Regions from separate parts of the Streptomyces sp. NPDC025638 genome, predicted to be linked through region 2. Evidence: riboswitches for the same ligand, from Rfam matches in the RefSeq annotation. Region 2 holds a riboswitch; each other region holds the start of a gene.
What was found. A riboswitch is a leader RNA that binds a small molecule or an ion and turns the genes downstream of it on or off. The one in region 2 is predicted to bind cobalamin.

Region 1 (9,462 bases), on a different contig from region 2:
GGCGTCCTCGCCGCGGGCGGCACCGATGAGTTCGGTGACGGCGCTGCCGACGGTGCGCGCCGCGAGCCAGGCGCGGTACTCGGCGCGGGCCGCGTTGGGGCGGAGCTGGGCGCAGCCGCGCAGCATGGCCTCGGCGGCCTGCTCGATGTTCCCGGCGGGGCTCTGTGCGGCCACGCAGATCTGCTCCAGCTTGACCCAGACCGCCCAGCTGCCCAGCGGGGTGAGCGTGGCCTGGCCGTCGCCGCAGGTGAGGGCGCCGACGGAGGCGAGGGCGTGCAGGGACCAGTCGAGCAGGGGGGCGAGCGGGGTGTCCCCGACGGGTGCGGGTTCCGCCGCGTCGACGCCGACGGGCGGCGCGGCGGTGGCGAGGCTCGCGGGCCCTGGCTCGTAGGGGACTTCGCAGCGCTCGGTGCGCAGTTCGGTGACCCGCTGCTGGAGCAGGTCGAGAAGCTGCTCGACCGGGACGGGACCGGCGGACAGCTGGAGGAAGGAGAGCACCTGGGGCATGGCCGAGACGACCTCGGCGACCGCGGCGGGCTCGTGGTCCGGGGGTTCCGGGTGGGCGAGCGACCAGGCGTCGAAGAGGGCGACCCAGCCGCGCAGTACGGCGCTGTCGTCCCGGTCCCAGGCGCGCAGCCGCCAGCCGGGGCGCGCGCTGTCGCCGTGCACCTCGACGAGGCCCGCGAGGCGGGCGATGTCCCAGTCGGCGCGCACCTGAGCCGAGGTCAGGCCCAGGTCGGCGGCCGCCCGTTCGGCGGTCGCGTCGGAGAGGGTGGCCTTGCCGTCGTCGGTCCCACCGGCGCGGCCGGGGCCGAGGGCGGCGTCGGCCCAGTGGGCGACGCGGGCCGCGTCGGCCAGACCGGAGCGCGCCATTCTGGCCAGTTCCACAGGGGCCGGTGTGCCCTCCGGAGGGCGCGGTGCGGGGCGGCGCGAGGGCCGCTGGTTCATCGCTCTGGGGGCGGCGGCCAGGGGTCGCGGTCGGACAAGTCGAAGCCTGGAGTCGCGCGGGATACGGGACGTCACAGGTGCAGTCTTCCGGTTGACGGTCCGAAAACCCAAACGGAATGTCACGGCGGGCGACGGGGCTGGCCAACGCACGCGCTCCGGCGGGGGCCGGGGAGGCGGGTTCAGGCCAGTAGTACGGCCTTAAACGGAACGGCCGGGACCGGGCTTGCGGCCCGGGAGCCCGGCAGGCGGGAGAGTGCGGGAAACCTCACATCAGCGGGGTCAGGAAACGGCGCAGCCGCTCCTCGTACTCCTTCGGGTCGGCGTTCCACATCGCCGCGTGCGGGGCGTGCGGCACCGTATGGAGGGCGACGCGGTCGGGGCGGCGGGCGGCGAGCCGGCGGGAGTGGGCCCAGGGGGCCACCTCGTCGTCCGGGCCATGGATGATCAGGGTGGGCACCCTGAGCTGGTCGGGGTCCGCGGTCTCGGCGACATGGTCGGCGTGCAGACCGGCGCGGCCCTGGGCGGCGCGCACCGCGAGCGGCAACAGGGCCTCCGGGGTGTGCCGGGCCGTGGCCAGGGCGCGCAGCGTGGCCTCCCAGCTGAGGACCGGCGAGTCGAGGACCAGACCGGCGACGTGGTCGCGCACCGGGGAGTGCAGGGCGGCGCGCAGCGCCATGGTGGCGCCGGTGGACCAGCCGTACAGGACGACGCGGCGCGCGCCGTACCGGACGGCGTAGCGGATCGCCGCGTCCAGGTCGCGCCATTCGGTCTCGCCGAGGTGGTTGAGTCCGTCCGGCGGGCGGGGTGCGCCGAGGTCGCCGCGGTAGGCGAGGTCGAGCACCGGGAGGCGCCGGTGGTGCAGGAACCCCATGACGTTCATGGGGTGCTCGCGGGTGGTGCCCAGGCCGTGCACGGTGATCACCCAGGTGTCCCGGTACCCGGGCACGAACCAGGCGGGCAGGGCGCCGAGTTCGCCGGGCACGTCGATGTCGGCGTGGTCGAGGCCGAGGGCGGTGCTCGGGTTGCCGACGTGCACGTTCGGGGTGAGCCAGACCCTGTCGCCGGAGTCGAGGGTGCCGTGCGTGACCCGTTCCAGGCGGCGTACGACGGTGTCGGCCTTGTGCTCGGCGGACTCCAGGACGGGTCCGACGACAGCGTGCGAGCCGTCGCCGGACAGGCCGTAGAGGCCGGGGCGCAGGGAGGCCAGGTCGCGGGTGAGCGTGATCCGGCCCGCGGCGGTGCCGTGCACGGTGAGCCGGGGCTCGGTGGGCAGTGGCCGGCCGGGCGGCGCCTTGAGTGCGGCGTCGCTGGCTATCCGCCCGGCGGCGACGCCGGCCGCGCCGGCCGCCAGGACCGCGGTGACGGCTGCGGCCGTCGCTGTGACAGTGCGCACCCCTCCAGTGTCCCGGCGGACGCGGTCACCGGCCAGTGGGCGCAGGCCCGTCCGGTGACACCTGCGGTTTTCGGCCGGTGGCACCGGGTGTTCCCGGAGGGCGCCGGACCGTCCCGACGGCCGTCAGCGGCGCTGGCCGTATGCCCGCAGCCGCTCCCCGGCCTCGGCCAGCTGCCGCTCCGACAGCAGCGACGGTGTCAGGCCGGGTACCGATGACGCCGTCAGCCACAGCCGGCACATCCACTCCAGCTGGGCGGTGCGGTCGTAGGCCTGGTCGAGGGAGGTGCCGTAGGTGAGGGTGCCGTGGTTCTGGAGGAGACAGCCCGAGCGGTCGGCGAGGGCCTGGAGCATGTTCTCGGCCAACTCGTCGGTGCCGTACGTCGCATAGGGGGCAACCCTGACGGGGCCGCCGAGGGCGCCGGTCATGTAGTGGATCGACGGGAGTTCGGTGACGAGCGTCGAGACGGCGGTCGCGTGGACGGCGTGGGTGTGCACGACGGCGCGGGCGTCGGTGGTGCGGTAGACGGCGAGATGCATGGGCAGCTCGCTGGTCGGGACGAGGGTGCCGAGCACCTGCCGCCTGGCGAGGTCCACCCCGGTCACGTCGTCCGGCGTCAGCCGGTCGTAGGGCACGCCCGACGGCGTGACCAGCACGGTGTCGCCGACGCGCACGGACACATTGCCGGAGGTGCCGACGACCAGGCCGTCGGACACGGTCCGGCGGGCTGTCGCGACGAGCGCCTCCCAGGCGTGCGCCTCCCCGTCGGACACAGACCTCCTCCGTACCTCCGGCACAAGCGGTGTGCCCTCCCGGTCATCCCGTTCGTCCCGCTGGTCCCGCCGCTGCTCAGCCATGCGGCGATCCTGCCAGCCGGCGCCCCGGCGTCCACGGCGGGCCTGCCGAAGGGACACGACGTCCCGTCCCACCAGGCCGTCTGCCGGGTGACCAAAGTCTCTTCGACGGGCCGTTGAACCGGCTGAGGTCGTCCGCCCGGGGCAACTGGTCAAGGGGCGTCTGGGCCGCCGGGCCGGAGCGGGCCGCACTGGAGCGGCGACCCCTCGTTTGCGACACCCCGAGTCCTGCCTCAGTTCACCTTCCGTTCACCCAGGTTGCCTACGGTCAACCAGCCAATGACGTCCTCTGAACGATTGCCTGGGTAAATGGAAAACTTCTCGCTGATCCTCGCGATTGTGGTGGTAACCGCACTCGCGTTTGATTTCACGAACGGTTTCCACGACACCGCCAACGCGATGGCCACGACCATCTCGACCGGTGCGCTCAAGCCCAAGGTCGCGGTGGCCATGTCCGCCGCGCTCAACCTTGTAGGCGCCTTCCTCTCCGTGGAGGTCGCCAACACGATCTCCAAGGGTCTCGTCGACGAGACCGGCATCCGTCCCGAGGTCATCTTCGCCGCCCTGGTCGGCGCGATCCTCTGGAACCTGCTGACCTGGCTGGTCGGGCTCCCGTCCAGCTCCTCGCATGCCCTGATGGGTGGTCTGATCGGCGCGACGATCGCGTCGGCCGGCACCGGCGCCGTCCACGGCGACGTGCTCGTCACCAAGGTCCTGATCCCGGCCGTCGCGGCCCCGATCGTCGCCGGCGTGGCCGCCATGCTCGCCACGAGGTTCTCCTACGGGCTGAGCAAGGACGCCGACAGCGCGGCCACCCGCAAGGGCTACCGCGCCGGCCAGATCGCCTCCGCCGGTCTCGTCTCCCTCGCCCACGGCACCAACGACGCGCAGAAGACGATGGGCATCATCACCCTCGCGCTGATCGCCGGCGGCGCCATCGCCCCCGACTCCAACCCTCCCGTCTGGGTGATCCTCTCCGCCGGCCTCGCCATCGCGCTCGGCACCTACATCGGCGGCTGGCGCATCATCCGCACCATGGGCAAGGGCCTGACCGACCTTCAGCCGCAGCAGGGCTTCTCCGCCCAGACCAGCGCCGCGACGGTCATCCTGGCCTCCTCCCACCTGGGCTTCTCCCTCTCCACCACGCACGCCGTCTCCGGCTCCGTGATGGGCGCGGGCATGGGCCGCAAGGGCGGCGTGGTCCGCTGGTCCACCGCGACCCGCATGGTCGTGGCCTGGGCGCTGACCCTGCCGGCGGCCGCCCTGGTCGCTGCGCTCGCGGAGTCCGTGACCGACCTGGGCAACTGGGGCACCGCGGTCGTCGCCGTCTTCCTGATCGCCTCCAGCGCCGCGATCTGGAAGCTCTCGCGTCGCCTGGTGGTCGACCACAGCAACGTCAACGACACCGAGGAGCCGGCCGGTGTGGTGACCACGGCGATGGCCGCCGTGACGCCGCCCCCGGCGGGCACCGTGACCGAGGACCTGACGGCCACCATCCCGTCCCCCGCGACCGCCCCCGCCACCGACCCGGCCGCCCCTCCGGCCGCCACCGTCTGACCCCGAGACCCGGTTACTAAGGAAGCATCACCATGAAGATCGACTGGGCAGCCCTCGGCTCCGTCTTCGGCGTCAGCCTCGTGGTCACCGTGGGCCTCGTGGCCCTGTTCACCCTGGGCGTCAAGGGCCTCGCGCACCGCGAGCGCGCCACGGCCCAGGGCGGCTCCGCCCCCCTCGCGGTCACCGGAGCGTACGTCTGCTTCGCGGCCTGCGCGGCGGCGGTGGCGTACGGCATCTACCTGATCATGGCCAAGGCCTGACCCCGGCCCAGCTCATGGCCAAGGCCTGACCGAGCTTTACCGGGCTCCTCCCCGATACTTCGGGGAGGAGCCTTTTCGCGTGCCCCCACACCCGCCCGCGCAGCGCCGGTGTGGGTCTCAGCACACTCTCCCCTTGCAGGTCAACGGCAAGTTGACGGCCCTTCCGGGGGCGTGGTGGACTGCCGGAGCCATGTACGGCGGCAAGGGAGGAAGCCGGTGTGAATCCGGCGCGGTCCCGCCACTGTCACCGGGGAAGAACTCTCCGGAAGCCAGGAACTCCCACCGCCGGTCTCGTCGAACCAGGGCGCGGACACCCTGAGTGAGGACATATCGCCATGCTCGGCTGCCGATTGAGGTACAGCACCAGGTCGCTGCTCGACCCCACGGCCGGCTGAGCCGATGCGTGCCGATCGCGTCTTCGCGTACGGCGCCTCCGCCGGCCTCCTCGGTGACCTTCTCCTGGGCGATCCACGCCGCGGGCATCCGGTCGCCGCGTTCGGGCGTGCGGCGAGTGCCGTGGAGCGGGTGCTGTGGCGGGACCACCGCGGCTGGGGCGCCCTGCACACCGCCGCGTGCGTCGGTGGGGCCGTGGCCCTCGGCGCCCTCGCCCGCCGAGCCGTACGTCCCTCCCCCACCGCCTCCGTCGCGCTCACCGCTGCCGCCACCTGGGCCGTGGTCGGGGGGACTTCGCTCGCCCGGGAGGCCCGGGCCGTCGGGCGTGCCCTGGAGGCGGGCGACGTGGCAGGGGCCCGTGCCCGGCTGCCTCACCTCTGCGGACGCGATCCGCAGGCGCTCGACACCGACGGGATCGCCCGGGCCGTGGTCGAGTCCGTCGCGGAGAACACGTCCGACGCCGTCGTAGGGGCGCTGGTGTGGGGCGCCGTGGGCGGCGTGCCCGGACTGCTCGGGTTCCGCGCGGTCAACACCCTTGACGCCATGGTCGGGCACAAGTCCGCCCGGTACCGGCGCTACGGGTGGGCCTCCGCCCGGCTCGACGACGTCGCCGGATGGCCGGGGGCCCGCCTCACCGCCGTACTGGCCGCCGCCGCGGGCCCGGATCCGGGCGGCGCCCTGCGTGCCTGGCGGGCCGACGCACGCCGGCATCCCAGCCCCAACGCCGGTCCCGTCGAGGCCTCCTTCGCGGGGGCCCTGGGCGTGCGGCTCGGCGGAACCCTCTCCTACGGAGGGCGGGTCGAGCACCGGCCCGTGCTCAACGGTGGCGGCCGCGCCGTGGCCACCGAGGACATCGACCGGGCCGTACGGCTCTCCCGTCGGGTCGGTCTGCTCGCGCTCGGCGTCGGGGTCGCCGCGCGCGCCGTCGTAAGCAAGGCAAAGGGGGGCACGTCATGAACGGTGGTCTGCTCGTCGCCGGCACCACCTCCGACGCGGGCAAGAGCGTCGTGACGGCGGGGATCTGCCGGTGGCTGGTGCGACAGGGCGTCAAGGTCGCGCCCTTCAAGGCGCAGAACATGTCCCTCAACTCGTTCGTGACGCGCGAGGGCGCCGAGATCGGACGGGCGCAGGCCATGCAGGCCCAGGCGTGCCGGGTGGAGCCCAGCGCGCTGATGAATCCCGTGCTGCTCAAGCCCGGTGGTGAGCAGAGCAGCCAAGTCGTGCTGCTGGGGAAGCCGGTGGGCGAGTTGAGCGCCCGCGGCTATCACGGGGGCCGGCAGCAGAGACTTCTCGGAACCGTTCTCGACTGTCTCGCCGAATTGCGGGGCACGTATGACGCGGTGATCTGTGAGGGGGCCGGCTCTCCCGCCGAGATCAATCTGCGGCGGACCGACATCGTGAACATGGGGATCGCGCGCAATGCCCGGCTGCCCGTGCTCGTCGTCGGCGACATCGACCGCGGGGGCGTCTTCGCCTCCTTCTTCGGGACCGTGGCCCTGCTCTCGCCCGAGGACCAGGAACTGGTCGCCGGATTCCTCGTGAACAAGTTCCGTGGGGACGTGTCCCTGCTGGAGCCGGGGCTCGACATGCTGCACGGGCTCACCGGGCGGCACACCTACGGAGTGCTGCCGTTCCGGCACGGGCTCGGCATCGACGAGGAGGACGGGCTCCGCGTCTCGCTGCGCGGCACCGTGCGCGAGTCGTCCGTCGCGCCGCCCGTCGGTAAGGACGTGCTGCGGGTCGCCGTCTGCGCGATCCCGCTCATGTCCAACTTCACCGATGTGGACGCCCTGGCCGCCGAGCCCGGTGTCGTCGTGCGGTTCGTGGACCGGCCGGAGGAACTCGCCGACGCCGACCTCGTCGTGATCCCGGGCACCCGGGGCACGGTCCGGGCGCTGGAGTGGCTGCGGGAGCGGGGACTGACGGACGCCATCATCACAAGGGCTCACGAGGGCCGGCCCGTTCTCGGCATCTGCGGCGGCTTCCAGGTGCTCGGCGAGCACATCGAGGACGACGTCGAGAGCCGCGAGGGGCACGTGGACGGGCTCGGGATCCTGCCCGTGCGGGTGCGGTTCGCCAGGGAGAAGACCCTCACCCGGCCCGTCGGCGAAGCCCTCGGCGAGCACGTCGAGGGGTACGAGATCCACCACGGGGTCGCCGACATCCACGGCGGGGAGACGTTCTTCTCCGACGGCAGTGGACACAGCCTGGACGGCTGCCGAGTCGGTCAGACCTGGGGCACGCACTGGCACGGCTCCCTGGAGTCGGACGGTTTCCGGCGGGCCTTCCTGCGCGAGGTGGCGGCCGCCGCGGGCCGCCGCTTCGTACCGGCGCCCGACACCTCGTTCGCCGCGCTGCGCGAGGAGCAGCTCGACCGGCTCGGCGACCTGATCGAACAGCACGCGGACACGGACGCGCTCTGGCGGCTCATCGAGTCGGGCGCGCCGCAAGGACTGCCCTTCATTCCACCGGGAGCGCCCGCATGAGCACAGTGTTGTTGTTGTCGACCGCCGACACCGATCTGCTGGCGGCCCGGGCCTCCGGCGCGTCCTACCTGATCGGCAACCCGACCCGGGTCGACGTCACCGAGGAGCTTCCGGAACTCCTCCGGCAGGCCGACCTCGCCGTCGTACGGCTGCTCGGCGGCAAGCGGGCCTGGGAGGAGGGGCTCGCCGCGTTGAAAGCCGCCGGGATCCCAACCGTGCTGCTGGGCGGGGAGGCGGTGCCCGACGCCGAGTTGATGGCCGAGTCGTCCGTGCCGGCCGGTGTCGTGGCCGAGGCGCTGCGCTATCTCGTCGAGGGCGGGCCCGCCAACCTCACCGAACTGGCGCGCTTCCTGTCCGACACCGTGCTGCTCACGGGCGAGGGCTTCGACGAGCCGCGGAAGATGCCCGAGTACGGCGTCCACGGCGAACGTGCCCTCGTCGAGGGCCGGCCCACCGTCGGCGTGCTCTTCTACCGGGCCCATGAACTGAGCGGCAACACCGCCTTCGTCGACACGCTGTGCGACGCGATCGAGGCGCGGGGCGCCAACGCCCTTCCCGTGTACTGCGGTTCGCTGCGCGGCGCCGACGCCGGGCTGTACGAGATCCTCGGCCGGGCCGACGCCCTGGTCGCCACGGTCCTCGCCGCCGGCGGCACCCACGCCTCGCAGGCCTCGGCGGGCGGCGACGAGGAGGCCTGGGACATCGGGGCGCTCGCCGACCTCGACATCCCGGTGCTGCAAGGGCTCTGTCTGACCTCCTCCCGTGCCACGTGGGACGCGTCCGACGCCGCCCTCTCCCCCATGGACGCGGCGATGCAGGTCGCGATCCCCGAGTTCGACGGCCGTCTCATCACCGTGCCGTTCTCCTTCAAGGAGCAGGGTCCGGACGACGTCCCGGTGTACATCGCCGACCCCGAGCGGGCCGGGCGCGTCGCCGGAATCGCCGTACGGCACGCGCAGTTGAAGCACAAGCCGAACGCGGACAAGAAGGTCGCGCTGGTCTTCACCGCCTACCCGACCAAGCACTCGCGCGTCGGCAACGCGGTGGGCCTCGACACCCCGGCCTCCGCGGTCCGGGTCCTCGACGCGCTGCGGGACGCCGGCTACTCCCTCACCGAATACCCCGACAACGGCGACGAGTTGATCCACCGGCTCATCGAGGCCGGCGGCCACGACGTCGAATGGCTCACCGAGGAACAGCTGGCCGCGGCGCCCGCGCGCGTGCCGCTTGCCGACTACCGGGCGTGGTTCGACAAGCTCGACCCCGAGCTGCGGGACGGCATGCTGGAGGCGTGGGGCGAGCCGCCGGGCTCCCTGTACGTCGACGGCGACGACATCGTCCTCGCCTCCCTCCGGTTCGGGAACGTCGTCGTGATGATCCAGCCGCCGCGCGGCTTCGGCGAGAACCCGATCGCGATCTACCACGACCCGGACATGCCGCCGTCGCACCACTACATGGCCGCCTACCGCTGGCTGGAGAACAGCTTCGGCGCGGACGCGATCGTGCACATGGGCAAGCACGGCACGATGGAGTGGCTGCCGGGCAAGGGGCTCGGGCTCGGCAAGGGCTGCGC
Region 2 (9,462 bases):
ATGCCCTCGCCCGCTCCGACGCCTGAGCCGCTCCCGCCCCGGAGCACCCCCACCGCGCCTCAAGCGCCGGGTGAGCCACATGAGTCGTATGTTCCGCATACGCCGGACATGAACGAGATCGTCGGCAGCCACGACATCCTCCTCGTCACCCTCGACACCCTCCGCCACGACGTCGCCGCCGAACTGGCCGCGGCGGGCCGCCTCCCGAACCTGGCCCGTCACCTCCCCGGCGGCCGCTGGGAGAAGCGCCACGCCCCGGGCAGCTTCACCTACGCCTCCCACCAGGCGATCTTCGCGGGCTTCCTGCCCACCCCGGCCGCCCCCGGCCCGCATCCGCGCCTGTTCGCCGCGAGCTTCGCGGGCAGCGAGACCACCGCCGCGGGCACCTTCGTCTACGACACCCCGGACCTCGTCTCCGGCCTCGCCAAGGTGGGCTATCACACCGTGTGCATCGGAGGCGTGGGCTTCTTCAACAAGCTCGGCCCGCTGGGCTCGGTGCTGCCCGGCCTGTTCCACGAGTCCCACTGGGCCCCGGAGTTCGGCGTCACCGACCCCCACTCCTTCGAGAACCAGGTGGCGTGCGCCGACCGCGTCGTACGCGAACTGCCCACGGAACAACGGCTGTTCCTCTTCGTCAACGTGTCCGCCCTGCACCAGCCGAACTGGTTCCACCTGCCCGGCGCGACCCGCGAGGCCGGGGACACCCGCGCCACGCACGCCGCCGCCCTGGAGTACGTGGACCGGCACGTCGGACGGCTCTTCGCCGCCGCGAGCAGCAGACGCCGCTGCTTCGCCGTCGTCTGTTCCGACCACGGCACCGCCTACGGCGACGACGGATACACCGGCCACCGCCTCGGCCACGAGTCCGTCTGGACCGTGCCCTACGCCCACTTCTTCCTGGACCCCGCATCCCGCCCGACGGAGGCCGCCCGATGATCACCGCCGAGCAGACGACGGCGACCAGCCCCTACCAGAGCTACGTGTACGCCTACCCCCACAAGACCGCCTACCGCCGGCTCCACGACCGCCCCCTGCTGAACACCCTCTGGGCGGCCGAGCCCAAGGACACCCTCTCCCTCTACCTCCACATCCCCTTCTGCGAAGTCCGCTGCGGTTTCTGCAACCTCTTCACCCGCATCGGCGCCCCCGACGGCCTGACCGGCACCTACCTGGACGCGCTGGAGCGCCAGGCGGGGGCCGTACGCGAAGCGCTCGGGGACACGGACGAGGTCCGCTTCGCCACGGCGGCCTTCGGCGGCGGCACCCCGACCTTCCTCACCGCAACCGAGCTCGAACGGCTGTGTGACATCGCCGAACACCGCATGGGCGCCGACCTGAGCGCCGTCCCGCTGTCGGTCGAGGCTTCCCCGGCCACCGCCACCGCCGACCGGCTCACGGTCCTCGCCGACCGCGGCACCACACGGCTGAGCCTGGGCGTGCAGAGCTTCGTCGACTCCGAGGCCCGTGCCGCCGTACGCCCACAGCGCCGCGCCGACGTGGAGTCGGCCCTCGCCCGCATCCGCGACGCAGGCATTCCCGTCCTCAACATCGACCTCATCTACGGCATCGACGGCCAGACGGAACGGACCTGGCTGCACTCCCTGGACGCGGCCCTCGCCTGGCGTCCCGAGGAGCTCTACCTCTACCCCCTCTACGTCCGCCCCCTGACCGGCCTGGGCCGACGCGGCAGCGGCCCCGACCCCGCCTGGGACGAACAGCGGCTGCGCCTGTACCGCGCCGGCCGCGACCACCTCCTCGCGCACGGCTACACCCAGCAGTCCATGCGCATGTTCCGCCGCACCGACGCCCCGCTCCAGGGCGCTGACGACTACGCCTGCCAGACCGACGGGATGATCGGCCTCGGCTGCGGCGCCCGCTCCTACACATCAGGTCTGCACTACTCCTTCGACTACGCCGTGGACATGCACGAGATACGCGCGATCATCGACGACTACGTGTCCCGCCCGGCCGCCGACTTCGCGCACGCCGAGTACGGCCGTCCCATCGACACCGACGAGGCCCGCCGCCGGCACCTCCTGCAGTCCCTGCTCCAGGCCGAGGGCCTGCGCCTCGACGACTACCGTGCCCGCTTCGGCACCACCCCCGCCGACCACTTCGGCCCCGAACTCGCCCGCTTCGCCGACCGGGGCTGGCTGACCGACGACCGCGCCGCCCTCAGGCTCACCCCCGAGGGGCTCGCCCACTCCGACGCGATCGGCCCCGACCTGTTCTCCCCGGCGGTCCGGGCCGCCATGGCCGCCTACGAGAGGAAGTGACCGGCCCGCCATGGACCTCACCCTCCTCTACCGTGGCCCCCTCGCCTCCTGCGACTACGACTGCCCCTACTGCCCCTTCGCCAAGCGGCGCGACACCGGCGCCCAACTGCGCGCGGACCGCGCCTCCTTGGAGCGCTTCGCCGCCTGGGCCCGGCAGCAGACCGGCGACCGCCTGTCCATCCTGTTCACTCCGTGGGGAGAGGGCCTGGTCCGCTCCTGGTACCGGCGCACCCTCGCCGACCTGTCCCACCTGCCGCACATCCGGCGCGTGGCGATCCAGACCAACCTCAGCTGCCGTACCGACTGGCTCGCCGAGGCCGACCGCGACACGCTGGCCCTGTGGTGCACCTACCACCCCGGACAGACGCCGTACGACCGCTTCCTCACCAAATGCCGCGAACTGACCGAGCGCGGCATCCGCTTCAGCGTCGGCATCGTCGGCCTGCCCGACCATCTCGACACGGCCCGGCGCCTGCGCGCCGACCTGCCCGAGCACGTCTACCTGTGGGTCAACGCCGCCGAGGGGCACACCTACACCGACGCGGAGGCCGACCGGTGGACGGCCCTGGACCCGCTCTTCCCGTACAGCCGGCACCCGCACACCAGCGCGGGACTGCCCTGCCGCACCGGCGACTCCGTGATCTCCGTCGACGGCGAAGGCACCGTCCGCCGCTGCCACTTCGTGCCCACCCCGCTCGGCAACCTCTACGACGGCTCCTACCGCACCGCCCTGCGCCCCCGCGCCTGCCCACTCGCCGTCTGCGACTGCCACATCGGCTATGTGCACCTGGAGACACTGCCGCTGTACGACGTCTTCGCGGGCGGCGTCCTGGAGCGCGTCCCGGCCACGCTCCCCGCGACCCCGATCCTCCACCTGTCAAACCTGACGGGGAGTTGATCCACGCCCGCACCGTCGGACCGCCCGCCGGGAGAGGAAGATCACGCCTGGTGGGTGCGGTCTTGGCCATGCTCCCGACACGCGGTACCGTCGGTTCGATATCGACGACGGCGAGACGGAAGCCGGTGGGAATCCGGCACGGTCGCGCCACTGTATGCGAAGGGCCCCTGGGGCGTTTCGTGAGTCAGACCCGTGGCCGTCGTCCAGTGCACCACCGAGATGGGACGCGAACTCCCAGAGGAGGCCCTGCCATGGCGCAGACCGTCGCCCAGCCGACAGCCACCACCCCCGTCGTTCCCGCCACGCTGCCGCTGAAGGCGATAGCACCCTGGGCGGTCTTCTTCGGCATCCTGATGCTGGTCCTGCTGTACTTCGTCGGCGCCGAGCAGGGCGCCACCTCCGTGTTCAACGGCACGGACGTCCACGAGTGGGTGCACGACGCCCGCCATCTGCTCGGCTTCCCCTGCCACTGACGCGAGGGGCGCCGCACAACCATGAACTCCACAACCGTAAGAAACCTCCTCGTGCGGGGCATGCTCGCCGGCCTGGCCGCCGGCGTGCTCGCCCTCGTCGTCGCCTACTTCCTCGGTGAGCCGAGTGTCGACAACGCGATCAGCTTCGAGGAGGCGCACTCGCACGAGCACGAGATGGAGGTCGTCTCCCGCTCCCTGCAGTCCACCGCCGGACTCGCCACCGGCGTCCTGGTCTACGGGGTCGCCTTCGGCGGCATCGCGGCGCTCGCGTTCTGCTTCGCGCTCGGCCGTGTCGGCCGGTTCAGCCCCCGGGCGACCGCGCTGTTGCTGTCCGGCTGCGCACTGCTCGCCGTGTACGTCGTGCCGTTCCTCAAGTACCCCGCCAATCCGCCCTCCGTGGGCGACCCCGACACCATCAGCAAGCGCACCACCCTGTACTTCCTGATGACGGCGCTCAGCGTCCTCCTCGCGATCGCCGCCACCATCCTGGGCAAGCGGTTCGCGCCCTCGCTGGGCACCTGGTACGCGACGGTCGCCGCGATGGCGGCCTTCACCGTCGCCATCGGGCTCGCGTTCGCGTTCCTGCCCGTCATCAACGAGGTACCGAAGGACTTCCCGGCGACCCTGCTGTGGCGGTTCCGGCTCTCCGCGCTGGCCATTCAGACGGTGCTGTGGGTCGGATTCGGCCTCGTCTTCGGCGAGTTGGCCGAGCGGATGCTCAATCCCAAGCCCGCGACAGCCGCGACCCCGCGGACGGTTCCAGCCGCGCACTGATCCCTTCAGGACACAAGAGGGCCCTTCGGCACCATCCGGGGGCCCTCTCGCGACGTCGTGCGGCACGGAGCTGGTAGAAGCGGATCCCGCCTGCCTGCGCCGGCTCAGCGGTCCGGCTGAGGGCGGACGGTCAGGATTACGACGGGGACTTTTCCGTCGCCCCCGGCTGGAAGGCGGGCGGCTTCGCGGCTTGGGGTGTGACCGGGCCCCGTGAGGTCGTCTGCCCCTGCGGCAGTCCCAGGGAGCTGCTGCTGACCATCGCCTCCGCCGAGTGGGGAGGCGTCCGCAGCAGTTGGACCCCGCTCGAAGACCGCCCGCGGGTGGGTACGTACGGCCTGAACGTACCCACCCGGGTGAGCGTCGGCAGAGGTGGCCACCTCGACGTCTTCGTCTGCTCGGCCGATCCCACCCATGGCCACGAGCCCAGCCTCCAGTAGGGAGTTGGGGGCCGCCGTTCGGCAGGTCGACCGTTCACGGCTATTGACTCCGCGTGCAACAGTGGCGATCCTCGTCGGCATATCTTGCGCGGGTCATGTCAAGTTGGGTGGGTCTGCTGGCCACGGCCCGGCTCGTCGGCCGCGCTTCCCCCGACCGAGGGACGTGGTGTGTGACCGTGACCGGACGCCCGTACCGCAGACGCAAAGACGTCACCGTGGTCTCGCTGCTCCTCCTCGTACTGGCCGCAGTCCTTGGCCCCACCCCGAGTTCGGCGGCGGGCAACGACTGGTGGGTTCCGACCGCACGACCCACGCCGGACTCCCAGATCAATGTCACCGGCGAGCCGTTCACCGGCACCGACGCCACGGGCGACGTGCGCGGGTTCGTCGACGCCCACGACCACCTGTTCGCCAACGAGGCCTTCGGCGGGCGGCTCATCTGCGGCAAGACGTTCTCCGAGGCCGGGATCGCCGACGCGCTCAAGGACTGTCCCGAGCACTACCCCGACGGCTCCCTCGCGATCTTCGACTTCATCACCAAGGGCGGTGACGGCAGACACGACCCGGTCGGCTGGCCCACGTTCAAGGACTGGCCGGCGCACGACTCGCTGACGCACCAGCAGAACTACTACGCCTGGGTGGAACGGGCCTGGCGCGGCGGCCAGCGGGTGCTCGTCAACGACCTCGTCACCAACGGTGTCATCTGCTCGGTCTACTTCTTCAAGGACCGCAGCTGCGACGAGATGACGTCGATCCGACTGCAGGCGAGGATGACGTACGACCTGCAGGCCTACATCGACAAGATGTACGGCGGCCCGGGCAAGGGCTGGTTCAGGATCGTCACCGACAGCGCGCAGGCCCGCGACGTCATCAAGCAGGGCAAGCTGGCGGTCATCCTGGGAGTGGAGACCTCCGAACCCTTCGGCTGCAAGCAGATCCTGGACATCGCGCAGTGCAGCAAGGCGGACGTCGACTCCGGCCTGGACGAGCTGTACTCGCTGGGCGTGCGCAGCATGTTCCTGTGCCACAAGTTCGACAACGCGCTGTGCGGTGTCCGCTTCGACTCCGGCAGCCTCGGAACGGCTATCAACGTCGGGCAGTTCCTGTCCACCGGCACCTTCTGGAAGACCGAGAAGTGCACCGGCCCCCAGCACGACAACCCCATCGGCTCGGCCGCGGCGCCCGGGGCCGAGGCGAAACTCCCGGCGGGCGTGAGTGTCCCCTCGTACGCCTCGGACGCGCAGTGCAACGTCCGCGGGCTCACCGACCTCGGTGAGTACGCCGTACGCGGCATGATGAAACGCAAGATGATGCTGGAGATCGACCACATGAGCGTCAAGGCCGTCGGCCGCGCGCTCGACATCTTCGAGTCGGAGGCGTACCCCGGCGTCATCTCCTCGCACAGCTGGATGGACCTGAACTGGACCGAACGGGTCTACGGCCTCGGCGGATTCATCGCCCAGTACATGCACGGCTCGGAGGGCTTCGTGGCCGAGGCGAACCGTACGAAGGCGTTGCGGGACAAGTACGACGTCGGCTACGGCTACGGCACCGACATGAACGGCGTCGGCGGCTGGCCGGGGCCCCGCGGCGCGGATGCCACCGACAAGGTCGTGTACCCCTTCCGCAGTGTCGACGGCGGATCCGTCATCGACCGGCAGACCACCGGCCGGCGCACCTGGGACCTGAACACGGACGGAGCCGCGCACTACGGACTCGTCCCGGACTGGATCGAGGACATCCGGCTCGTCGGCGGCCAGGACGTGGTGAAGGACCTCTTCCGCGGTGCCCAGTCCTACCTCGACACCTGGGGAGCCACCGAGCGGCACCAGGCCGGGGTCAATCTGGCCAAGGGGGCCGAGGCCACGGCCAGTTCGACGGAGTGGAACCCGTTCACGAGCTATGCGCCGAGCCGGGCCGTGGACGGGTCCCGGGACACCCGCTGGGCCAGCGACTGGAGCGACGACCAGTGGCTGCGTATCGACCTGGGCTCCACCAACCGGGTCGGACGCGTCACGCTCGACTGGGAGCGCGCGTACGGGAAGTCGTACCGTATCGAGCTCTCCACCGACGGCGCGCACTGGCAGACCGCCTGGTCCACCACCTCCGGCGACGGCGGCCTGGACACCGCGCTGTTCACTGGCACACCCGCCCGCTACGTCCGCGTCCAGGGCGTGGAACGCGGGACCGGCTGGGGCTACTCGCTCCACGAGGTCGGCGTCTACAGTTCCTGACCGCGGCGTGCCCGGTCTGCCTGCCCGCAGTGGGCAGGCAGACCGGGCACGCCTGTGACGGACCATGTCCGATCTGCGTGGAAAACGCTTGGACTGTGCGGGCCCCGTTGCGGGACACTGCGATTCCTGGCCCGCCCCGTACTGATACTTCGGCGTTTCCACGAATTTGCGTGGGGGCGCCCTCGTCGTGCCCACAAGTCGAAGGACGACCGACCGAGGGCACTTCAGGAACGACCGCTCCGCACGGCTGCCGAGGCAAGGCAGCTCACGGAAGCAGCACGTGGCAGGCCGCCCTACGACACCTACAGGGTTGGGATGGGATCGCCCGAATCACGTGAGGCTCCGCCGCGCAAGGGCTCGGTGCTGCTCGCACTGCGTTACTACGGAAGGGAGTTGGCCCGGCTCCGGCGATGGACGGTGCCCGCCATGCTGCTGCCCGCGCTGGGCAACATCGGCATCAACTACCTGGCGCCACTGGTCGTTGCCAAGCTCGTCGGACGCATCGCCGACGACAGCGACATCGCGATGGGCTCGACACTGACCTACGTCCTCGTCTTCGCCGGAGTGCTGCTGCTCTCGGAGACGCTGTGGCGTATCGGCCTGCACTGCCTCAACCGCTGTGACGCGCTGGGCATCGAGCACATGTACGTCATCGGTATGGACGAGCTGTTCGCCAAGGACGCCGCGTTCTTCCATGACAACTTCGCCGGCTCGCTGACCAAGCGGGTCCTGAGTTTTGCCTCCCGCTTCGAGGAGTTCGTCGACACACTGACGTTCCAGATCGTGGGCAGCCTCGTGCCACTGCTGTTCGGATCGGTGGTGCTGTGGCGTTACGAGCCGATGCTGGTCGTCGGCCTTCTGGTGATGATCGCGCTGACGGGGGCGTGCGTCGTACCCCTGATCCGGCGCCGCCAGGCGCTCGTCGACCAGCGCGAGGCGGCGATCGCCCGGGTGTCTGGCCATGTCGCCGACAGCCTGATGAACATGGACACGGTCCGGGCCTTCGCCGCGGAAGAACGCGAGGCCGCCGAACACCGCTCCCGTGTCGCCGAGTCGAGGCGGCTCACACTGCGGTCATGGGACTACGGCAACCTGCGCATCGACACGCTGGTCGCACCGATGTCCGTGCTGACCAATGCGCTGGGTCTGCTGCTCGCGATCGCGTTCGGCGGAGGCAGCCACGGCGTGGAGGCGGTCGTCGTCGCCTTCACGTACTACACCAACGCGACACGCATCATGTTCGAGTTCAACCAGATCTACCGCCGACTGGAGAGCTCGATGACGGAGGCCGCGCAGTTCACCGAACTGCTGCTGGTGCCGCCGACCGTGCTCGACTCGGCGACGCCGGAGCCGCTGCTGCGCGAGGCCGCCGACGTCCGCTTCGAGAAGGTGACCTTCGCCCATGGCGGCGCGCAGCCCCTCTTCGACGGGCTCGACCTGGACGTGCCGAGCGGGGCGAAGATCGGACTCGTCGGCCGGTCGGGTGGGGGCAAGACCACGCTCACCCGGCTGTTGCTGCGGATGACCGACATCGACGGCGGCCGCATCCTGATCGGCGGTCAGGACATCGGCAGACTGCGCCAGGCCGACCTGCGCAGCCTGATCGCGTATGTACCGCAGGACCCGGCGATGTTCCACCGGACCCTGCGGGACAACATCGCGTTCGCTCGGCCGGACGCCACCGACGCCGAGATCCGGCGCGCGGCGGAGGCGGCGCACGTCACGGAGTTCGCCGATGCGCTGCCCGACGGCTTCGAGACCATGGTGGGGGAGCGCGGCGTCAAACTGTCCGGCGGGCAGCGCCAACGGGTCGCCCTGGCCAGGGCGATTCTGCGGGACGCGCCGATCCTGCTGCTCGACGAGGCGACCAGCGCCCTGGACTCCGAGAGCGAGATCCTGATCCAGGAGGCGCTGTGGCGGCTCATGGACGGGCGGACGGCGCTCGTGGTGGCACACCGCCTGAGCACGGTCGCCACCATGGACCGGCTGATCGTCCTGGACCGCGGACGGATCGTCGAGCAGGGCACACACCAGGAACTGCTCGCGACGGACGGCACCTACGCGAAGCTGTGGCAGCACCAGTCGGGGGGCTTCCTCGACGACAGTCCGGCACGGGCCGGCCTGCACTGAACACACGTCACGGACGCTCGTGTCACATCGTGCCGAGGAGGTCCGTCAAGGAGGTGTACCCACCGGCAACGGCATAGGAGATCACGATGGACGCTCGCCTGAATGTGTTCGGCAACCCGGTCGCGGCAAAGTTCCTGAGGCACATCAATGCGGCCGGAAAGGTGGTCGGCGACTCGACACTGCCGGCCGCGACCCAGGAACTGGTGAAGATCCGCGCCAGCCAGATCAACGGCTGCGGCT
Region 3 (9,462 bases), on a different contig from region 2:
GACCGGCTCGATGACGGCACCGTGCCCGGAAAGGAACTCGGTGCCGCCGTACGGTCCTGCCTCTGCAATATGCGGAACTGGTTCAGTTCCGTCTACTGGTTCCACCACGAGTCCGGCCGGTACATGGTCGACAGCTGGGACGACAGGTCCACGCCCCCGTACGTCAACAACGAAGCGGCAGGTGAGAAATGACCGTCGAGTCGGTGAAGCCCGCGGCACCCGAGGTGCCCGAGTTGAGTGAGCCGCCCCTCGCGGGGGGTGGCGTCCCGGTCCTCGGCCACGGCTGGCGACTGGTCCGCGATCCGCTGGCCTTCATGGCCGGGCTGCGTGAGCACGGTGACGTCGTACGGCTGAGGCTCGGCCCGAAGACGGTGTACGCCGTCACCACCCCCGCGCTCACCGGCGCAATGGCGCTGAGCCCCGACTACAAGATCGACGGGCCGCTGTGGGAGTCCCTCGAAGGCCTGCTCGGCAAGGAGGGCGTGGCCACCGCGAACGGCACCCGGCACCGGCGCCAACGACGCACCATCCAGCCCGCGTTCAGGCTAGACGCCATACCCGCGTACGGGCCGATCATGGAGGAGGAGGCGCACGGGCTGACCGAGCGCTGGCGGCCCGGCGAGACCGTCGACTGCACCTCCGAGTCCTTCCGGGTCGCCGTGCGGATCGCGGCCCGCTGTCTGCTGCGCGGCGAGTACATGGACGAGCGCGCCGAGCGGCTGTGCGTCGCCCTCGCGACCGTCTTCCGCGGTATGTACCGCCGGATGGTCGTCCCGCTCGGACCGCTCTACCGGCTGCCGCTGCCGCCCAACCGGAAATTCAACCGAGCCCTGGCCGATTTGCATCTGCTCGTCGACGAGATCGTCGCCGAGCGCCGGGCATCCGGTCAAAAGCCGGACGATTTGCTGACGGCATTGCTGGCGGCGAAGGACGAGAATGACGAGCCCATCGGGGAACAGGAGATCCACGACCAGGTCGTCGCGATACTCACCCCCGGAAGCGAAACCGTCGCCTCCACGATCATGTGGCTGCTCCAGGTGCTCGCCGAACATCCGGAACACGCCGAGAAGGTACGTACCGAGGTCGAATCCGTGACCGGCGGCCGGCCCGTCGGATTCGAGGACGTACGGAAGCTCACGTACACCAACAATGTCGTCGTCGAGGCGATGCGTTTGCGTCCCGCCGTATGGATATTGACGCGGCGCGCGGTGACCGACACCGCGCTCGGCGGCTATCGCATTCCGGCCGGGGCGGACATCGTCTACAGCCCGTACGCCATCCAGCGCGACGGCCGGTCCTACGCGCACAACCTCGACTTCGACCCCGACCGCTGGTTGCCGGAACGCGCCAAGGGCGTACCGAAATACGCCATGAGCCCGTTCAGCGTGGGCAATCGCAAGTGCCCCAGCGACCACTTCTCGATGGCCCAGCTCACCCTGATCACGGCGGCGCTGTCGGCGAAGTACCGCTTCGAACAGGTCGACGGGTCGAACGACGCGACCCGCGTGGGCATCACGCTCCGTCCGCACCGGCTGCTGCTGAAGCCCGTGCCATGGTGAGACGCCCGTTGCCGGTGCGCGCTCAGGCGGCCTGCGGGCCCCGGAACGCGCGCCGGTAGGCGTTGGGGGTGGTCCCCAGGGCCCGTACGAACTGATGGCGCAGCGCGGCCGCGGTGCCGAACCCGGTGCGCGCGGCGACCGCGTCCACCGTCTCGTCCGTGCCCTCCAGCAACTCCTGTGCCAGCAGAACGCGTTGGCGCAGGATCCAGCGGTAGGGCGTGGTGCCCGTCTCCTGCTGGAAGCGGCGCGCGAAGGTGCGCGGTGCCATGAGGGCGCGGGCGGCCAGCTGCTCGACGGTCACCTCCTCGTCGAGGTGCTGCTCCATCCACACCAGTACCTCGCCGACCGTGTCGCACGAGTCCCGGGGCAGCGGACGTTCGATGTACTGCGCCTGTCCGCCGTCCCGGTGCGGCGGCACCACCATCCGCCGGGCGATCTTGTTGGCAACCTCCGGGCCCTGTTCCTTGCGCACGATGTGCAGACAGGCGTCGATCCCGGCCGCGGTGCCGGCGGAGGTGATCACCGGGTCCTCGTCGACGTACAGGACGTCCGGTTCGACGCGGGTGCGCGGGAAGCGCCGGGCGAGCGCGTCCGCGTGCCGCCAGTGCGCGGCACAGCGCCGTCCGTCGAGCAGTCCGGCGGCGCCCAGCACGAAGACGCCGGAGCAGACGCTGAGCACACGGGCGCCCCGGTCCACGGCCCGGCGCAGGGCGGCGAGCAGCTCGGGCGGATAGTCCCGCCCGACGTTCGCGTCGGAGGCCGGTACGGCGATCAGATCGGCCTTCTCCAGCCGGTCGAGGCCGTACGGCGTGGAGACGGTGAGCCCGCCGACATGGGTGCTCAGCGCCGGACCCTCCGCCGAGACCACGGCGAAGTCGTACACCGGCAGCCCCTCGTCGCTGCGGTCGAGGCCGAACACCTCGCAGACGACTCCGAGTTCAAAGGGATGCACACCGTCGAGCAGGACGGTGGCCACGTTCCTCAGCATGCGTCCAGTGTGCCTCGGAAGTGGCAGTAATTCGAGGGTGTGCGGCAGTCCTGCCACTGTTTGTAAGGAGTATTCGGCGCGACAGTGGTGACATGACTACAGCGCAGACAGAAGCCCTGATCGGAATGACCGTCGCCCTCGGGATCCTGGTCCTCCTGGTCCTCCCCTCACTGATCGGCATCGTGCGCGACCGGCGCATCGACCGACAGCTCAGGGAGGCCCAGGAGACCGGGAAGGCAGGACGGGGTCAGAAGTCCTCGTCCAGGTCGACGGTGCCCTCCACCGCCACCTGGTACGCCGACGGACGCCGCTCGAAGAAGTTGGTCAGCTCCTGAACCCCCTGGAGCTCCATGAAGGAGAAGGGGTTCTCGGAGCCGTACACCGGAGCGAAGCCGAGGCGGCTCAGCCGCTGGTCGGCGACGCACTCCAGGTACTGCCGCATCGACTCGGTGTTCATGCCCGGGAGGCCGTCACCGCACAGGTCGCGCGCGAACTGCAGCTCGGCCGCGACGGCCTCCCTCAGCATGTCGGTGACCTGCTGCTGAAGCTCGTCGTCGAAGAGGTCCGGCTCCTCCTTGCGGACGGTGTCCACCACCTCGAAGGCGAAGGACATGTGCATCGTCTCGTCGCGGAACACCCAGTTGGTGCCGGTGGCCAGACCGTGCAGCAGACCCCGGCTGCGGAACCAGTAGACGTAGGCGAAGGCGCCGTAGAAGAACAGGCCCTCGATGCACGCGGCGAAGCAGATGAGGTTGAGCAGGAAGCGCCGCCGGTCGGCCTTCGTCTCCAGGCGCTCCAGCTTCTCCACCGAGTCCATCCACTTGAAGCAGAACGCGGCCTTCTCGCGGATGGAGGGGATCTTCTCCACGGCCGCGAAGGCCGCGGCGCGGTCCTCCGGGTCGGGGAGATAGGTGTCCAGGAGCGTCAGATAGAACTGGACGTGCACCGCCTCCTCGAAGAGCTGCCGGCTCAGATAGAGCCGCGCCTCGGGGGAGTTGATGTGCTTGTACAGGGTCAGCACCAGGTTGTTGGCCACGATCGAGTCGCCCGTCGCGAAGAACGCGACCAGACGCCCGATCAGATGCTGCTCACCCGGCGTCAGCTTCGCGAGGTCGGCGACGTCCGAGTGGAGGTCGACCTCCTCCACGGTCCAGGTGTTCTTGATCGCGTCCCGGTAGCGCTCGTAGAAGTCGGGGTAGCGCATCGGGCGGAGAGTCAGCTCGAAGCCCGGGTCGAGCAGGTTGGTGTTACGGCTGGACATTACTGGCAGGCCTCGCAGGACTCGGGGTTCTCAAGGGAGCAGGCGACGGCGTCGGGGTCGGCGACCTGCTGGACGGGGATGGACGCCGGCGTCTGCGCCTGGGCGGCGCGGGCGATGCGGGTCGCCGGGCGCGAGCGCAGGTAGTACGTCGTCTTCAGACCCTGCTTCCAGGCGTACGCGTACATCGAGGAGAGCTTGCCGATGGTCGGCGTCTCCATGAAGAGGTTCAGGGACTGCGACTGGTCGAGGAACGGGGTCCGGTCCGCGGCCATGTCGATCAGCCCGCGCTGCGGGATCTCCCACGCCGTGCGGTACAACGCCCGTACGTCGGCCGGGATCCACGCGAAGTCCTGCACCGAGCCGCCCGAGTCGCGCAGCGCCTCACGGGTGCGGGCGTCCCAGACGCCCAGCTCCTTGAGGTCCTTCACCAGGTACGAGTTGACCTGGAGGAACTCGCCCGACAGGGTCTCGCGCTTGAAGAGGTTGGAGACCTGCGGCTCGATGCACTCGTACACGCCCGCGATCGAGGCGATGGTGGCCGTCGGCGCGATGGCCAGGAGCAGCGAGTTGCGCATGCCGACGGCGGCGATCCGCTCGCTCAGCGCCGCCCAGCGCTCCGGCCAGGCGAGCTCGACGCGGTAGTGGTCGGGGTGCAGCACGCCCCGGGCCGTACGGGTCTTCTCCCAGGCCGGCAGCGGGCCGTTGCGTTCGGCCAGGTCGGCGGAGGCCTCGTACGCGGCGAGCATGATGCGCTCGGCGATCCGGGTCGACAGGGCGCGTGCCTCGGGCGAGTCGAACGGCAGCCGCAGCTTGAAGAAGACGTCCTGCAGGCCCATCGCACCGAGGCCGACGGGACGCCACTTGGCGTTGGACCGGCCGGCCTGCTCGGTCGGGTAGAAGTTGATGTCGACGACACGGTCGAGGAAGGTGACGGCCGTGCGGACCGTCTCGTCCAGCCGCTCCCAGTCGATGTCGCCGTCGACGACGAACGCGCCGAGGTTGACCGACCCCAGGTTGCAGACCGCAGTCTCCCCGTCGTCGGTGACCTCCAGGATCTCCGTGCAGAGGTTGGAGGAGTGGACGACGTGGCCCGGCTCGGCCGTCTGGTTGGCGGTGCGGTTGGCGGCGTCCTTGAAGGTCATCCAGCCGTTGCCGGTCTGCGCCAGGGTGCGCATCATGCGGCCGTAGAGGTCACGGGCGGGGATGGTCTTCTTCGCGAGCCCGTCCGCCTCCGCCTTGCGGTACACGGCGTCGAACTCCGCGCCCCACAGGTCGACCAGCTGCGGCACGTCCGACGGGGAGAACAGCGACCACTGCTCGTCGGCGTCGACCCGGCGCATGAACTCGTCCGGGATCCAGTGCGCGAGGTTGAGGTTGTGCGTACGGCGGGCGTCCTCGCCGGTGTTGTCGCGCAGCTCCAGGAACTCCTCGAGGTCGGAGTGCCAGGTCTCCAGGTAGACCGCGGCCGCGCCCTTGCGCCGGCCGCCCTGGTTCACGGCGGCGACGGAGGCGTCGAGGGTCTTGAGGAACGGGACGATGCCGTTGGAGTGCCCGTTGGTGCCGCGGATCAGCGAACCACGGCTGCGGATGCGGGAGTACGACAGCCCGATGCCGCCGGCGTGCTTCGAGAGGCGGGCCACCTGGTGGTAGCGGTCGTAGATGGAGTCCAGCTCGTCCAGTGGGGAGTCGAGGAGGTAGCAGGACGACATCTGGGGGTGCCGCGTGCCGGAGTTGAAGAGCGTGGGGGAGGAGGGCAGATAGTCGAGGCGGCTCATGAGCGCGTAGAGCGCGGCGACTTCGTCGACGGAACGGGCGGAGTCGTCCTCGGCGAGACCCGCGGCGACCCGCAGCATGAAGTGCTGGGGCGTCTCGACGGCCTTGCGGGTGATGGGGTGGCGCAGCAGGTAGCGGCTGTGCAGGGTGCGCAGGCCGAAGTAGCCAAAGCGGTCGTCGGCGGCCGCGTCGACCAGCGAGTCGAGCCGCTCGGCGTGCAGTCGTACGAACGCGGCGGTGCGGTCGGCGATCAGCCCCTCGCGGTGCCCCACGGCGACGGACCCGGTGAAGGACGTCACGCCCTGCGAGGCGGCCTCGGCGCGGATGGAGAGGGTCAGCAGCCTGGCGGCCAGCCGGGAGTAGGCCGGGTCCTCGGAGATGAGGCCGGCGGCCGCCTCCGTGGCCAGCTCGCGCAGCTCCGACTCGTCCGCCCGGGCGGAGCGGCCGCGCAGCGCGGCGGCGGCGACCCGGCCGGGGTCGGCGTCGGGCAGGTCGGCGGTCAGCTCGGTCAGGGTCCGCAGCAGCGCGGCACCGGGACCGTCGGTCTCCAGGCGTGTCGCTGAAGCCGGTTCGGCTGGCGCGATGGTCACGTGGGGCTCTCCCAGGCTCGGCACGGGGGCCTTGCGCAGGGCAGGGGGCGGCACACGAGCGCACGCGGCGTCGCGTCCACCGGCCCACTCCACGAGGCCCGGACGTCGGGGCACCCGGATTGGACGGCCGGGCGCACTGTCGGCAGGTCCTCGGACTGACGCGAGCGCGCATCACCCCCGGGGGGCGGATACGCGCAAGTACACCGTTGCGGGACAGTTCCGGATTCGCACCGGATTCCCCTGCGGCGACAGCGAGCATGAGCATACATCTAGTGCCGGGTGCTCGCGTCACCCCCAGATGTTGTGTCGTGGCGGTGTCAGAGTGTCAACTCGTAGGTGAGGAGAGTGATGTCGTCGAGGTGGGGGAGGGGATTCCAGTCCCGCTCGGGTGTGCGCACGAAGCCCATGCGTTCGTAGATGCGATGGGCGGCCCGCATGGAGCGCTGGCTGGACAACACGATCCGTACGCAGCCCGGCGTGGCCCGTGCGCGATCGACACAGGCGCGCACCAGAGCCTCCCCGACGCCGCGGCTGCGTGCCGCGTGGCCGACCGCGAGCATCCGTATCTCGGCCTCTCCGGCGCGGGCGATGTCGGCCATGGGCCCGCCTGCCGGCACGAAGGTGACGCCGCCGAGCACTTCGCCGTCCGCCACGGCGACCAGCACCTCCGCGGCGGCCGCGCGCTTGGCCACGTCCCTGAGCTCGCCGAGGTAACCGTCGCTCTCCCCGAAGTCGAGGAGGCCGTCCTGGAGATAGGCCTGGGCCGTGATCTCGCCCAGGGTGCCGTACTCGTCCGGAGCCGTCCGCCTGATCTCGATGTCCATGGGACCGAGTGTGCAGGACGGGTACGACAACGGGCCGCCGGATTTTCTCCGACGGCCCGTTCTTGTCCGCTCAGTGACCGGCGTCCTCAGTGGCCGGCGTCCGCGGTCGCCGGCGGCAGCTCAACCTGGACGCCCGGGTCGCCGGCGTCCGCCGTGTAGTCCGCCGGGCTGGTCTCGTCGACGCCCTCGGGGGCCTTCAGCGCCTTCAGTACGAAGGTCAGCACCACCGTGACGGCCACGTTGAGCACGAAGGCGGTGAGGCCGATGTAGCCGATCTCCCCGATGCCCGGGATCTCCTTGGCCGAGCCGCCGAAGTGCTTCTGCGTCGGCGAGGCGACGCCGTACGCGGCGACGGTGCCGTACACCATGCCGACCGCCCAGCCCGCGAGCAGCGCCCAGCGGTGGAACCAGCGGGTGAACAGGCCGCCGACCAGGGCCGGGAAGGTCTGCAGGATCCAGATGCCGCCGAGCAACTGGAAGTTGATGGCGACCGTCTTGTCCATCGTCAGGACGAAGACCAGGGCGCCCACCTTCACCAGGAGGGAGACCAGCTTGGAGACCTTGGTCTCCTGCGCGGGTGTGGCGTCCGGCCTGATGAAGTCCTTGTAGATGTTGCGGGTGAACAGGTTCGCGGCCGCGATGGACATGATGGCCGCGGGCACGAGGGCGCCGATGCCGATCGCCGCGAAGGCCACGCCCGCGAACCAGTCCGGGAACATGTTCTCGAACAGCTGCGGGATGGCCAGCTGGCCGTTCTGCACCTTGACGCCCGCCGCGATCGCCATGAAGCCCAGCAGGGCCAGCAGGCCGAGCATCAGGGAGTACAGCGGCAGGATCGTGGTGTTGCGGCGGATCACGTCACGGCTCTTCGAGGAGAGCGTCGCGGTGATCGAGTGCGGGTACATGAAGAGCGCGAGCGCGGAGCCCAGGGCCAGCGTGACGTAGGTCCACTGGCCGGCCTCCGGCGGGGTGAGGGCGCCGCGCGGCTTGCCGGTCGCCGGGTTGACCTGGCTGAACGCCTCGCCCGCCTTGGTGAAGATGTTGTCGAAGCCGCCCAGCTTGATGGGGATGTAGATGATCGCCACCGCGATGACGATGTAGATCAGCGCGTCCTTCACGAACGCGATCAGGGCGGGCGCGCGCAGGCCCGAGGAGTAGGTGTACGCGGCCAGCACGCCGAAGGCGATCAGCAGCGGCAGGTCCTTCACGAACCAGTGGGTGCTCTCGCCGCCGCCGACGCCCATCACGTCGAGGACGGCCTGGATGCCGACCAGTTGGAGCGCGATGTACGGCATCGTCGCCAGGATTCCGGTGACCGCCACCGCCAGCGACAGGCCCTTCGAGCCGAAGCGGCCGCGCACGAAGTCCGAGGTCGTCACATAGCCGTGCCGGTGGGACACCGACCACAGGCGCGGGAGGAACATGAAGATCAGCGGGTAGACGAGGATCGTGTACGGCACGGCGAAGAAGCCGGCCGCGCCCGCCGCGTAGATCGCCGCCGGTACGGCGACGAAGGTGTACGCCGTGTACAGGTCGCCGCCGAGCAGGAACCAGGTGATCCAGGTGCCGAACGACCGTCCGCCCAGGCCCCATTCGTCGAGGCTGTGCTCGTTGTCGGCCCTGCGCCAGCGGGCTGCCAGGAAGCCCATGACCGTGACGGCCAGGAAGAAGAAGACGAAGACGCCGAGCGCGACGCCGTTCACGCCGTCCTTCACTTCGACGCACCCCCGCTCCGCCGGACCGCCGCGCGGGTGCGCTGGTCACGCTGCCACAGCTTGTACGCGGTCATCGTCAGCGCGGTTGAGATGACCACCCACAGCATCTGGTACCAGTAGAAGAACGGGATCCCGATGAACTCGGGGTCCGTCCTGGCGTAGGAGCCGACCCACAGCATCGCCACGAAGGGCGCGATCAGACAGAGGGCGATGACGACGCGCAAGGGCGTCACCACCGTCGCTCCGGTCACATCCGAGGCATCCGACATCGTGCGACTCCGTCCCCTCGCAGATCACCACTGATCACTACTGATCACACGTGTAATGCGCAGGCAATCTAGGCGACGCCGTCACACAAGTGGAAGACCTCATCCTCCTATCGGCATGTCGATTCTGTGCAGAAGTCGCCGCAACGGCAGCGGAACCGCCGCACAAGACGGTCGTACACGGACTTGCCGGTCAATTCCCCCTATGTACCAGCCGTTTGAGCCGGGCCGGGCGTCACTCCGCGGGACGCTTGAGGCGGGCCACGAACTTGTAGCGGTCGCCGCGGTAGACCGACCGCACCCATTCCACCGGCCTGCCCTCCCGGTCCAGGGAGTGGCGGGAGAGCATCAGCATCGGCAGGCCCACGTCGGTGCCGAGCAGGCCCGCCTCGCGCGGGGTGGCCAGGGAGGTCTCGATGGTCTCCTCGGCCTCCGCGAGGTGGACGTCGTACACCTCGGCGAGCGCGGTGTAGAGGGACGTGTACT

Region 1: it holds a riboswitch for cobalamin, as region 2 does, so the genes downstream of both, ACZ4EG_RS16615 (cobalamin biosynthesis protein) here and ACZ4EG_RS08500 (CbtB domain-containing protein) in region 2, are expected to answer to the same signal.
Region 3: it holds a riboswitch for cobalamin, as region 2 does, so the genes downstream of both, ACZ4EG_RS25415 (ribonucleoside-diphosphate reductase subunit alpha) here and ACZ4EG_RS08500 (CbtB domain-containing protein) in region 2, are expected to answer to the same signal.

The regions. Positions count from the first base shown of each region.
Region 1 is NZ_JBVHLX010000005.1:550,845-560,306, reverse strand. Features, by position in the region: gene ACZ4EG_RS16640 (hypothetical protein) at 1-1,023, opposite strand, end outside; gene ACZ4EG_RS16635 (alpha/beta hydrolase family protein) at 1,214-2,341, opposite strand; gene ACZ4EG_RS16630 (class II aldolase/adducin family protein) at 2,465-3,196, opposite strand; gene ACZ4EG_RS16625 (inorganic phosphate transporter) at 3,503-4,750, shown strand; gene ACZ4EG_RS16620 (hypothetical protein) at 4,783-5,010, shown strand; cobalamin riboswitch at 5,169-5,308, shown strand; gene ACZ4EG_RS16615 (cobalamin biosynthesis protein) at 5,410-6,360, shown strand; gene ACZ4EG_RS16610 (cobyric acid synthase) at 6,357-7,889, shown strand; gene cobN (cobaltochelatase subunit CobN) at 7,886-9,462, shown strand, end outside.
Region 2 is NZ_JBVHLX010000003.1:105,725-115,186, reverse strand. Features, by position in the region: gene ACZ4EG_RS08520 (STM4014 family protein) at 1-26, shown strand, start outside; gene ACZ4EG_RS08515 (STM4013/SEN3800 family hydrolase) at 109-936, shown strand; gene ACZ4EG_RS08510 (STM4012 family radical SAM protein) at 933-2,276, shown strand; gene ACZ4EG_RS08505 (STM4011 family radical SAM protein) at 2,287-3,174, shown strand; cobalamin riboswitch at 3,240-3,390, shown strand; gene ACZ4EG_RS08500 (CbtB domain-containing protein) at 3,426-3,647, shown strand; gene ACZ4EG_RS08495 (CbtA family protein) at 3,669-4,421, shown strand; gene ACZ4EG_RS08490 (hypothetical protein) at 4,619-4,858, shown strand; gene ACZ4EG_RS08485 (galactose-binding domain-containing protein) at 5,029-7,092, shown strand; gene ACZ4EG_RS08480 (ABC transporter ATP-binding protein) at 7,408-9,222, shown strand; gene ACZ4EG_RS08475 (carboxymuconolactone decarboxylase family protein) at 9,309-9,462, shown strand, end outside.
Region 3 is NZ_JBVHLX010000010.1:111,816-121,277, reverse strand. Features, by position in the region: gene cyc1 (epi-isozizaene synthase) at 1-192, shown strand, start outside; gene ACZ4EG_RS25430 (bifunctional albaflavenone monooxygenase/terpene synthase) at 189-1,559, shown strand; gene ACZ4EG_RS25425 (helix-turn-helix domain-containing protein) at 1,582-2,547, opposite strand; gene ACZ4EG_RS25420 (ribonucleotide-diphosphate reductase subunit beta) at 2,795-3,808, opposite strand; gene ACZ4EG_RS25415 (ribonucleoside-diphosphate reductase subunit alpha) at 3,808-6,171, opposite strand; cobalamin riboswitch at 6,296-6,436, opposite strand; gene ACZ4EG_RS25410 (GNAT family N-acetyltransferase) at 6,489-6,995, opposite strand; gene mctP (monocarboxylate uptake permease MctP) at 7,082-8,710, opposite strand; gene ACZ4EG_RS25400 (DUF3311 domain-containing protein) at 8,707-8,979, opposite strand; gene ACZ4EG_RS25395 (GntR family transcriptional regulator) at 9,212-9,462, opposite strand, start outside.